2 regions of the Lutispora sp. QWL-02 genome follow, and region 2 is predicted to be linked to the other one. Evidence: a T-box and tRNA genes for the amino acid it is inferred to sense, from the RefSeq annotation. Region 2 holds a T-box; the other holds one or more tRNA genes.
What was found. A T-box is a leader RNA that pairs with one kind of tRNA and senses whether it is charged. The one in region 2 lies ahead of trpS (tryptophan--tRNA ligase), so its partner is inferred to be a tRNA-Trp.

Region 1 (6,545 bases), 970 kb from region 2:
AATTTAGTATAAATAGCTATTAAAAAAAGGATTTTCACATTATATGTAGAATATTTTGGATGTATTACTAAATATATGTGGTTTTAAGGGGGCATTATAAATGGAAGTATTAAAAGTATCTTCAAAATCTAATCCCAATTCAGTTGCCGGAGCTCTTGCTGGGGTATTAAGGGAAAATGGCGGAGCAGAAATTCAGGCTATTGGTGCCGGGGCTCTTAATCAAGCAATAAAGGCAGTAGCGATAGCAAGAGGCTTTGTAGCACCAAGCGGCATGGATTTGGTATGTGTGCCTGCATTTACTGATATAGACATTGAAGGAGAAGAAAGAACAGCTATAAAGCTGATAATAAACTCCAGATAAACAAAAATATACTTGAAATAGCAAGAGCACTTTTAAGGTGCTTTTGTTTTTGAATCAAATTATTTTATATTAATTCTTTCATAATTAGGGTATAATGCTGTAATAGAGGTGTCTTATATGGAATATGCTGATTTACACATACATACTGATGCATCGGATGGACTTTTGAGCCCTTCAGAAGTAGTTGATTGGGCCTTTAAAAAAAGGTTGCGTGCGATAGGCATAACTGATCATGATACGGTATCGGGCATAGATAATGCAATTAAAAGCAATAGTGCGCCTGATAAATTAGAAATTGTTCCGGGGATTGAGCTCAATACCGAATTAGATGGAAAAGAAATTCATATGCTTGGTTATTACATAGATTACAATAATCCTTGGTTTTTAGAAAATCTGAAAAGAATGCAGAAAGCAAGGTATAATCGGGCGGTTACAATGATTGAAAAATTAAATCATTTAGGGATCAATATAAATCTAAAGCAGGTAGAGGAAATATCAAAGGGCAGCAGTATAGGACGCCCTCATATAGCTCGGGCTATGGTGGAGAAAGAGTATGTAAACAGTATGGCAGGTGCCTTTGAAAGATATATCGGAATAGGCGGCCCTGCCTATGTTGAAAGATTCAGACTCACAACGGAAGATGGAATAAATATGATTAAAGAAGTCGGCGGAATTCCAGTTTTAGCTCACCCGGGCCTTATTGCAGACAGAAAAGCCATAGTAAAAGTTTTGAATTTAGGTGTAAAAGGCATTGAGGTATATCATCCAAAGCATGATCCGGATATTGTAAAATACTTATTTTATATGGCCAAGGAAAGAAAGCTGCTGATGACCGGGGGAACAGACTGCCATGGAATAAAACAAAACGGGCAGCCCATTATGGGAAGCATAACAATTGATTATACTAAAGTTCTGGATCTAAAAAGAGCTGCAGATCTGGCAAAAAAGTAAAAATTTATTCACAGCTGGAGGTTTTAAAATGCAATTAAAAATTTCTGATAAAGCAGATAAGATTAATCCATCGTTAACATTAGCCATTGATTCGAAGCTGAAACAGATGATTTCTGAAGGTATAAAGGTTTATGGCTTCGGTGCCGGAGAACCCGATTTTGATACTCCCGAATACATCAGAAAGTCTGCAATAGAAGCAATTAACACTGGTTTTACCAGATACACTGCTGCTCAGGGAACTTTAGATTTAAGAAAAGCCATATGTGCTAAATTGGAAAGAGAAAACAGGATAAAGTATAACCCCAATGAAATAGTGGTATCCAGCGGTGCCAAGCATTCTCTGTCAAATGCATTTGCGGCAATCTTAAACCCGGGAGATGAAGTAGTCGTTCCTGTCCCTTATTGGGTCAGCTATACTGAGATCATCAAGCTGAACGGCGGTATCCCTGTTCTGGTTAATACAAGGGCGGAAAACGGCTTTAAAATGACAAAGGAAGAATTGGAAGGCGCCATAACGGGTAAAACAAAAGCTGTGCTGTTAAACACCCCGAATAACCCTACAGGCTCAGTGTATGGAAGAGAAGAGCTTCGGTCCCTGGCAGAGGCCGCCCTAAAGAATAATATATACATAGTATCTGATGAAATCTATGAAAGATTGACCTATGACAATACAGAACATATCAGCATTGCTTCTTTTTCTGAGGATATAAGAAACATAACGATACTCATCAATGGCATGTCAAAGGCTTATGCGATGACAGGGTGGAGATTGGGATATGCAGCATCAAACGAAAGAGTAATTAAGGCTATGTCCAGCATCCAGAGCCATGCTGTGTCACATCCCTGCTCGATTACTCAATATGCTTCAACAGCAGCATTAAATGGTCCTCAAGACGAGGTCAAAGCTATGGCATTGGAATTTGAGAAGAGAAGAGATTATATGTATCAAAAAATTAATTCTATCAGGTATTTGAACTGTCAAAAACCTCAAGGAGCATTTTATGTTTATGTAAACATATCTGAACTTATGAATAGAGAATTATCTGGGGTAAAAATCCATTCTTCAATAGATTTAGCATGGGTGCTGTTAGAGAAGGCCAATGTTGCTGTAATTCCCGGAGCTGCTTTTGGTACTGACAGTTACATCAGGTTATCTTATGCCACTTCAATGGATACTATTGTAAAGGGCTTGGATACTTTAGAGAATTTTTTAAATGATAATCTAATATAAAAAAGAGAGGCAAAGAGTAGGAAAATTTTTGAGCGAAATAAAAAAAGGCTCCGTACTAACTTAGTACTGCCTTTATTTAATAAAATATTTCTGTTTGGTTTTTGTAAGGCTTTTGATTTGTAAAATGGCAGGGGCAGCAGGACTTGAACCCGCAACCAACGGTTTTGGAGACCGCTACTCTACCAATTGAGCTATACCCCTAAAGACAATATCAATTATATAAAAAAAGTGAGAGTATGTCAATAGCTGTACGCAAGAAGATTCAATATAGTTATGATTGTTAGCCAAGTCTGGTGATAAAGGGCAATCAAAGATATTTGACCTATTTAAATGGATTTTAAGGGGCTTTTATTTGCATGGTAATATATTTGCTCTATGATAACGGAATTTGTCATTAAAATGGAAATTTGGGCCTGTAGCAATAAAACGCCCCAAAATATGCTTGAGAATAGCTTAGAGAAAATTATACAAGATATTTTTATATTTTTAAATCAGCTAAGGAAATTTTTATTTTTCTGTGGATTATAAGAAAGCATTATAAGAAATTCAATGGTTTATAAAAAATTATGATAGAACAAGAAAATATGCAGGAAAACCCTCTCTTTTCGTCGAATATCTAATTGCGCTAAATATACATTTCGCGCAATTAGATAAAAAGAGAGGTAGAAATATGAGTGATCTTCCTATTTTAGCCAAAGATTTTTTAGAATACATGGAAACCATTCGAGGTAAGTCCAAAAAAACTATTCAAGGCTATTCTTATGACCTTACACTGTTTTTTAAATACATGAAGATAAAAAGGAATATCGTTACCGGTGATATGGATTTTGAAGAGATAGTCATAAATGATATCGATAGCTATTTCATGAGAACTATTGGATTAAGCGATCTGTATTCTTTTATATCCTATGCTGCCAATGAAAGAAATAATTTAAATTATGCCAGGGCCAGAAAAGTAGCATGCCTCCGTTCCTTCTTTAAATTTCTGCACACAAAGGCCAAGATTATTGATGATAATCCGGCTTTAGAGCTTGAGCCTCCAAAGATAAACAGCCGGCAGCCTGTGTACTTGTCTTTAGAGGAAAGCAAGGTTCTGTTAAAAGCCGTAGAAGGGCCATATAAAGAAAGAGATTATGCTATTTTAATGCTGTTTCTAAATTGTGGTCTAAGATTGTCGGAACTTGTAGGTATTGACTTGGATAAAATCAGCGGTGATACGCTGAGAGTTATCGGCAAAGGCAATAAGGAACGTACAGTTTATTTAAATGATGCATGCATAAAGGCTCTGGAAGCTTATATGAAGATTAGAATTGCTGAAGAAGTGAAGGAAAAAGATAAAAAAGCTCTTTTTATCAGCAGGCTTAAATCAAGAATCAGCCCAAGGACCATCCAGGAAATTGTTAAGAAATATATAAAAAATGCAGGACTTGACGATAATAAGTATTCTCCCCATAAGCTCAGACATACCGCTGCCACTCTTATGTACAAATACGGAAATGTAGATATTAGAGCATTGCAGCAAATACTTGGTCATGAGAGTGTAGCTACCACCCAGATTTATACTCATATCGATGACGACAGGTTAAGGCAGGCAGCCAGGTCTAATCCTTTGTCTAAGGAACAGCAGGAAACCGAATGATTTACATAATATATATTATGTAAATCATTCGGCTCATTTAGTCATTTTTTATTGATATCTACACTGTAAGGCTCATTATATTTCCATTGATTTTCTAAATCTTCCGGCTGGTATTCTTCAGCCTCTTTCCAGTCTTCTTCCATTATTATGTCATCTATATCAATTCCGGTATAATCTGCATCATCTTCTATGCATTTGCAGCAATTATCACATATTTTATTTTTATCCAGATCACAGATATTGCATTCTCCGCATTCTATGCAATATCTATCATAAAGCACACATTCTTTATTGAAGGCAGCCAATAGTAAACGCTCCTTTATTAAAATATTATATGAATTAATATATCATAAAGCATTTGAATAGTAAACCACTCTACTGCCATTAAAATACTATTTATTGTATATCGGCATATATATAAGCTGGCCAGGTTTTATATTTATTGATTGCAGGTTGTTATATTCTATCACTTCATCTATGTATTCTCTTATATCCATTCTATTGCTGACATATTTTTTAGACAATGACCATAATGTATCGCCGCTGCTTACGTAGACAGCATCTGTTTTTACTTCGGATGCTCTCCCGGCATCTACTTTAAAGGAATAAAAAACTATAAACGCAAGCACCAATATAGTTGTTAAAAATAAGTAAAATCTTTTTTTGCTAACTATTCTATACTTTTTGTGTTTCAAGCTTTCCATGACTGATTCCTCCTCCAAAAGAACATATGTTCTATTTATATAATAATCGAACATATGTACGATGTCAATATATTTACGAACATTTGTTTGATTTTTATATTATATTTTGTTATAATCAGAATATAAATTACATAATTATTTTAAAGGTTGTGAATATCTATGAATATAGATGATCTTAGCAGCAAACAAATTGAAGTTTTAGATTTTATAAAAAAAGAACTGGCCTCTAAGGGTTATCCTCCCTCTGTAAGGGAAATATGCGAGGCTGTAAATTTGAAATCTACCTCAACTGTTCATGGTCATTTAGAAAGACTCGAAAAAAAGGGGTTCATCAGGCGTGATGCAACCAAGCCAAGAGCTATAGAAGTATTGGATTCAAACAGCTTTATGTTCCCTCGGAAGGAAATGGTTGAATTGCCTATAGTGGGTAAAGTCACGGCAGGTCAGCCTATATTGGCTCAAGAAAATATTGAAGATACTTTTCCTATACCCATGGAATTTGTAGGAAATGATGTATCATTTATATTGGTTATAAAAGGTGATAGCATGATCAATGCAGGCATTCTGGATGGAGACTATGTAATAGTCCTAAAGCAATCTCATGCCAATAATGGAGATATCGTAGTCGCACTTATTGATGATGAAGCCACTGTTAAGCGCTTTTATAAAGAAAAAGGGCATTTTAGATTACAGCCCGAGAATCCTGTTTATGATCCTATTATTACAGATAACCTATCAATAATAGGTAAAGTCACAGGAGTGCTGAGAAAAATAAAGTGAGATGATAAATAAGAAAGGCTTCTATTAAAAATATTTCCAATAGAAGCCTTTCTTATTTTAATCTATATCTATCAAATTTTTCTTATATAAGTTATATTCATTCTTTAGTTCACTGATTTTATTACTCAACTCAAGTTGAAGCAAAGAAAGTTTTTCTATATTATTGTTTGTCGCTGCATCTTTTACTCTTGTAATAAGAGATTTTTCACCTATGGTATCCTTCACGAGATAATGGCGCAATTCGTTTATCTTATACCAATGGCGAATATCCATATCAGCAGCTTCGTGCACCTTATGAATTTGCTTGCAGGATCTTACAAAATCGATATTTTCCGGTATGTGCCTGTTTAGTATTTCTGTAATCCATCTTGTAAGCGATGCTTCTACAAAGCTGTCTATTATTGGCTGACTCATTACATCATTATGCAAGAGAACTTTGGATTTTTCCGGATATTTTTTAAAGCTTATCATATTTTCGTATACTGTTACAGGGTGAACGCCAAAAAGCTTTTCTCTTTCTGCATCTGAATATTCATCATAAATGTTTTTTTCGCTAATGTATTCCCTATCCTTGTTTAAATAAAATTTATCCTCACCCTTTGTTTTTTTCAAATTGCTATACATCTGGTTTAAAGAATAACCTCCGCCGGCTGCCGCTTTAATTCCATCTATCATGGATTGATATGCTGCCGCAATTGATAAATAAGAATTTGTCATAGGGTTTGGAGAACGTATTTCGAACCTTGTCGCAAGAGGATTATCCATATCGCGTATTAAACCGATCAGGACAGTCCTGTTTCTAGAAGGTGTATCCACATGGTGCCCTAATGACGCTACTATGCATACAGGAGCCTCAAAGCCGGGTTTTAGCCTATTCAA
Region 2 (6,545 bases):
TCGCCTGAAGATGGAACCAGGACAAGGCCGGAATTTTTATATGAGGTTTTGGAAGGAGTAATAGCTGCAGGCGCGGATGTGGTAAATATACCTGATACAGTTGGCTACTCAACTCCCGGTGAGTATGGAGCCTTTATCGCAGGTATAAAAAGAAATATTCCCAATATTGATAAGGCAGTTATAAGCCTTCACTGTCATAACGACCTGGGCCTTGCTGTTGCAAACTCTCTGGCAGGCATTGAAAATGGTGCACTTCAGATCGAATGTGCTATAAATGGCCTTGGAGAAAGAGCAGGAAATGCATCCTTGGAGGAGATTGTCATGGCATTGAAGACAAGAAAAAACTATTATGATTTTGAAACGAACATCATCACCGAGCAGATAGCCCGAACAAGCGGCCTTGTGAGCAGGACTACAGGTATCCATATTCAGCCTAATAAGGCTATAGTAGGTGCTAATGCCTTTGCTCATGAATCAGGAATACATCAGCATGGAGTCCTAAACAACAGATTGACCTATGAAATAATGACGCCTGAGTCAGTGGGACTCAAGAAAAATCTTATGGTGCTGGGCAAGCACTCAGGAAGACATGCCTTTGAGGAGAGGTTGAATGAGCTTGGATACAGCGATTTATCCCAAGAAGAAATAAATAAAGCCTTTGTTAAATTTAAAGATCTTGCAGACAAGAAAAAAACCGTATCCGACGGAGATATTGAAGCCATTATCACGGAGGACATCCATCAAATACCTGAAGCCTACAGCCTGGAATATATGCATATATCCTGCGGCAACAAGGTGGTCAGTACAGCGACGGTAAGGGTTAAAAAGCCCGACGATAATGTTGCGGAAGAAGCTGCATGCGGAACAGGGCCGGTTGATGCTGTATTTAGAGCGATAGAAAAGGCGGCAGATATAGATGTGAATCTTAGGGATTACTTTCTGAAAGCAATAGGAAGCGGCGAAGATGCTCTGGGAGAAGTAACGGTAAAGATAGAAAAGGGCAGCAAGATTTATGTCGGCAACGGTATAAGCACTGACATAATAGAGTCAAGTGCAAAAGCTTTCATCAACGCAATAAATAAGATGAGCTATGATAGCTGCTGTTTTGCCGTTGACAAAATTTCGTAATAGTCATATAATATATAAAAATAATATTAAAATCCGTTGAAGGGAAGCAAGTAAGCTTGAAAACAGGTTCAAAGAGAGCTGCCGATGGTGGGAGTGCAGCAATTATGCTTGAGCTGAATGGGTCCTTGAGGATTTTGGTGAAATCAAAGTAGCCAATAACGTGAGCTTCCCGTTAAAGAAGCAGGATATGAAGTATCTGTTATGAGGAGAGGCTTTAAGCTTCTTGGATTAGGTGGCACCGCGCATTATACGCCCTATAGGTTTTCTATAGGGTTTTTAATTTTTTTGAGCACAATAATTATGGAGGTGTAAAAAATGGATGGGAATAAGAAGGTTATATTCAGCGGGATTCAGCCTTCCGGTGATTTGACCATAGGTAACTATTTGGGGGCTTTAAAGAATTGGGCGGCCCTGCAGGATCAATATGATTCATACTATTGTGTCGTTGATTTGCACGCTCTGACCGTAAGGCAGGACCCGGCAGAATTGAGAGCCAGGACTTTAAAAAACATTGCGATATACGTGGCTTCAGGTCTCGATCCCAAGAAGAATACATTGTTTATCCAATCCCATGTGCCTGCGCATAGCGAGGCCTCATGGCTGTTGAGCTGCTTCTGCTATATGGGGGAGCTGAGCAGGATGACCCAATTTAAGGATAAGTCTCAGAAAGTCGGTGAAAGCGTCAGCTCGGCGTTATTCACCTATCCTGTGCTGATGGCGGCGGATATACTCTTATATAATACTGATTTGGTGCCGGTAGGCAGCGACCAGAAGCAGCATATTGAATTGGCAAGAGATCTGGCTATCAGATTTAATAATTTGTATAGCCCTACCTTTACAATACCGGAGCCATATATTGGGGATACAGGCGCCAGAATAATGGATCTTCAGGAGCCGGATAAAAAGATGTCCAAATCCGCCGATAACCCCAATGCCTATGTACTTATAATGGACCCGCCGGATGTCATCAGAAGGAAAATAAGCAGGGCAGTCACAGATGATTTGGGTGTGGTTAAATATAACGAATCTCAGCCGGGTATATCAAACCTTATCAGTATTTTAAGTACTATTGCAGGCAAGAAGCCTGAAGATATCGAGAAAGAGTATGACGGCATAGGATACGCCAAATTTAAATCCGATGTGGCGGAGGCACTGGTAGAAGAGCTTCAGCCCCTTCAAAACACAGTAAAGCAGCTTTTGGATGATAAGCCATATATGGAGAGCATTTATAAAAGCGGAGCAGAAAAAGCAAGCTACGTTGCAAATAAGACCTTGAGAAAGATGCAAAAAAAGCTTGGGCTGATACCCAGATAAGCTTTGTATGAAAAAATGTTTGACTTGAGGGCTTGTCATATAATATAATGACATCGTCATAAGTATTCTAAAGGAGTTTGTTTTATGATAGAGGTTGTTCTTAACTAAGCAATTTAATAAGGGACGAAGAGTAGCATTTCACCTACACAAATAGGTGGTTTTCTTGTTGCCTTCGGATACTATTAGTTAAGAACATCGGCTTCAGTAAAAAATTAAGTATAGTGCATGAATTTCTGCCGTGCTCTTATTGCACGGCATTTTAATATTCAAATTTTATTGGTTTTGCAGATTCACCGATTCGGGGAAGCATTTGCATTAATCAGATAGATCTATACGGAGCTGCAGGTAAACAGATGTTTGCTTGCAGTTTTTTTGATTTGGAAGCGGTAGGCGCAGTGTCCGGAGAGCAAAATATTTAGAAATAGAAGAAAGATGGAGGAATAAAAATTGAAAGAGACTGCGATAAAACTGCTGGAATATGACAAGATTAAAGAAAAACTGGCTGAATATGCTGTTTCAGATCAGGCAAAAGGGGTCATAAAAGAATTAAAGCCGTCAACAGATATAAATATAATAGAAGGATGGCTACATGAAACAACAGAGGGCTGCATGATCATGGACAGATGCTCCAGTGTGCCTTTATACAGCTTGACAGGCATTGATAAGGTGGTAAGCAAGCTTGGCAAAGGCGGGATACTATATCCTGAGGAGCTGTCGGCTATATTGGAGCTGCTGGAGAGCGTCAGGCGCATCAGAAAGTTTATGATCCCAATGCAGGATATAGCTCCAGGCGTGTCATCCTATGCCCTTTCTATGCATGAGCTCAAAGATTTGGCTGAAGAGATCTCAAATTCCATTGAATATGATATGGTAAGCGACAAGGCAAGTCCCGAGCTGAACAAGATAAGAAAGAAGATAGCTATTACTGACGATCGGATCAGGCAAAAGCTGAACAGCCTGCTAAATTCGTCAGCATATGCCGCCTATATACAGGAAGCCTTTGTGAGCATGAGAAATGGAAGATATGTGATACCTGTGAAGAAGGAATACCGCAAGAATATAGAAGGAAGCGTGCTGGACACTTCCGCCAGCGGCTCTACTTTGTTTATTGAGCCGGCCTCAGTAAAAAAGCTCCATGAGGAATTGAACATGCTAAAGCTGGAGGAAGAAAACGAAGTTTATAAAATATTATCTTTTTTAACCGGCATAGTTGAATCCTATAAGCGTGAATTGTCTATAAATATAGAGGCTATGATACATTATGACTTTGTATTTGCAAAGGCTAAGTTCAGTAAATCCCTGGATTGCAGAGAGGTCAAGCTCAATACCAAAAATCATATCAGCATTCATAGCGGAAGGCATCCGCTGATAGGCAAGGATGCTGTGCCCATTGATTTCCTTATAGGTGATGATTACAGAGCTTTGGTGATCACAGGGCCGAATACCGGAGGCAAAACAGTAGCCCTAAAGACCGTCGGGTTGATGACCATGATGGTGCAGTCCGGCTTGCATGTATCCGTTGGAAGCGGAAGCGAGTTCGCTGTGTTTGAGGATATACTGGTGGATATCGGAGATGGCCAGAGCATAGAGCAGTCCTTGAGCACATTCTCATCACATATAAAAAATATTTCCGCTATCTTGGAATGTGCCGACTCCGGAGCTCTGGTAATAATTGATGAGCTGGGCTCTGGGACAGATCCCAGCGAAGGTGTGGGCTTGGCTGCTGCAATACTTGAAGAGATATATGACATAGGAGCAACGATAATTGCAACTACACATTATAGTGAAATAAAGTCCTTTGCTGCAGCAAAGGATGGCTTTGAGAATGGCTGCATGGAATTTGACATAGAAACCTTAAGCCCCATGTACAAATTGAATATCGGCAAAGCGGGAGAAAGCAATGCTCTGCTGATAGCTTTACGGCTCGGGATAAGCAGAAATATCGTTGAAAGGGCTCATGAAATAACATATAAGGAGAAAAAGGATTACAGCAATATTTATAAAGAGCCGGATGCGAAGAACGCCAATGCTAAAAGCTTTATAAAGCCACGCATTCAGCAGGCTGCAAAATGCACTGAATCGATCTGCGGCAAAAAAGAAGATCAGGAACAAAAAGCAAAGAAGACTTTCCAAATAGGTGATTGTGTCTATATCAGCAGCATGGGCAGGACCGGGATAGTTTGCGAATCCGAAAACAGCAAAGGCGAACTGGGTGTAATGGTCATGAAAAAGAAGCTGAAAGTCAATAAAAAGCGTCTTTCGCTCTATATTCAAGGAGATGAGCTGTACCCCAAAGATTACGACTTCGATATAGTATTTGAAACTAAGGAGAACAGGAAGAAGAGGCATATTTTAAGCAGAAAGCATGTTGAAGGCCTTGAAATAACAGTTCCGAATAAAGAATAATAAAGCCTTCAATGTCAAACCTATGGAATATTTATGTCCATGTGTGAGAAGTTGACTTTATTAGCTATTATTTTTACTATATTTCTCTTTGTTTATATAATATAATGATTTCGAAATTACATTATGTAAACTAAAAATCGGGAGGAGAAATATGATAAATAATCAAAAAGGGAAGAAACTATTAAGTGTATTCCTTTCTGTTGTGCTAGCATTATCAAGCTTTGGCATCGTTTTTGCAGAATCCTCTGAGATCAGAGGACACTGGGCTGAAAAGCAGCTTGGCGATTGGATCGACAGAGGTTTGATGACGGGATATTTGGATGGCTCATACAAGCCCAATAACAATATCACAAGATCTGAGTTTGTTGCTTTGGTCAACAGAATATATCAGTTTGATGAAAAAACTGAGCCGGGTTTCACCGATGTTTCTGCCGAAGCAAACCAATGGGTCTATGATGAAGTTTCCAAAGCAAAGAAAGCAGGCTACATCAATGGCTTTATAGACGGAAGCTTTAAGCCTAATGACAGCATCACAAGACAAGAAGTGGCGGCTATAATTTCCAGGATCGAGAAGCTCGAACCAAATCCGGATTCTGAAATTTTGAAAAACTATGTTGATGCAAATGATATACCGGAATGGAGCAAAGCTGATATAGGTGCTGTTGTAGTCAAAGGATATATGAGAGGCACACCGGAAAATCAATTTAAGGCTTTAGCCCAGATAGCAAGAGCGGAAGTTGTAACAGCATTGGATAGAGTAGCTACAAAGGATCTCACTGCAGCAGATGCAAAACCATTGTTTGATGCGATTAGAAAACAGCAGGAAATCAAGACCATGGAAAGCAAGGGGAGCTTGTACCTTGCCCTGAAGGCTGACGGTCTTTCAGAAGAGGAACAGGCAGTATTTGATGAAATAGCTGATGTTGTGAACAGCACAAAAATAGATGCTGCTTCCAAAGCCGTTATGAATGATGACGGTACAAAAGTGACAGCGGAGACAAGCCTTTCTGCTAAAGCAAAAGGTTTCGATGTAAATACTACAATATGGGTGGACATGGATATGTCCGGCCACACACAGAAGCTTACAGAAGTGGTCAAGGTCCCTGAAATACTTGCCGGTTTTATGCCTGAAGAGCTCCAGGGAAAAGAATATCTTGTAATAGATGATCAAGGGGCAAATCAGTCAAATGCGGGCAATCCGAAGGAGCTCATGGAGGCAAGCAAAAAACTTCAGGACAGCATGATGAAGATAATAGAAAAGTATATGGATGAAGCCAATACTGATTTCGGCATTGTTAAGGACAGGGGCATCAAGGTCATCAATACTTCTGAAGGAAAAGACTATGCGAGGATCTATCAAATCAGATTGGATGATGCAACACTAAAGGCAGTTATAAAGAACTCTGTAAATGATTTGGCTCAGGATAAAGATTTTATAAAATTGGTCAAAGAATATATGCTGATGATGGCAGAGTTTGAGACAAATCCGGAAGTAAAGGCTGAGTTGGAGAAAGCGGCAGCAGAGCTTGAAAACAATACAGATGCTTTCATAGCCAGCTTCAACAAGGCAATGGATATTCTTGACGATGTGAAATTGATAGGGCAAAGAGGTATAGCAATAGACTATACTGTAAATAGCCAGGGCTATATTATAAATGAAAAAGGCAATGCTGATTTTGTGGTAGATACAACCAAGC

Region 1: it has a tRNA-Trp gene. The T-box ahead of trpS (tryptophan--tRNA ligase) is inferred to sense a tRNA for this amino acid. The anticodon was not compared.

The regions. Positions count from the first base shown of each region.
Region 1 covers NZ_CM177762.1:2,746,445-2,752,989, reverse strand. The annotation lists gene AC4HCY_RS12950 (TIGR00282 family metallophosphoesterase) at 1-12, shown strand, start outside; gene AC4HCY_RS12945 (stage V sporulation protein S) at 101-361, shown strand; gene AC4HCY_RS12940 (PHP domain-containing protein) at 479-1,312, shown strand; gene AC4HCY_RS12935 (pyridoxal phosphate-dependent aminotransferase) at 1,341-2,543, shown strand; tRNA gene AC4HCY_RS12930 (tRNA-Trp) at 2,669-2,744, opposite strand; gene AC4HCY_RS12925 (tyrosine recombinase XerC) at 3,214-4,182, shown strand; gene AC4HCY_RS12920 (hypothetical protein) at 4,224-4,487, opposite strand; gene yneA (cell division suppressor protein YneA) at 4,575-4,886, opposite strand; gene lexA (transcriptional repressor LexA) at 5,046-5,666, shown strand; gene AC4HCY_RS12905 (type I glutamate--ammonia ligase) at 5,724-6,545, opposite strand, start outside.
Region 2 covers NZ_CM177762.1:3,716,899-3,723,443, reverse strand. The annotation lists gene AC4HCY_RS17735 (2-isopropylmalate synthase) at 1-1,128, shown strand, start outside; T-box leader at 1,156-1,388, shown strand; gene trpS (tryptophan--tRNA ligase) at 1,444-2,442, shown strand; gene AC4HCY_RS17725 (endonuclease MutS2) at 2,890-4,848, shown strand; gene AC4HCY_RS17720 (S-layer homology domain-containing protein) at 5,000-6,545, shown strand, end outside.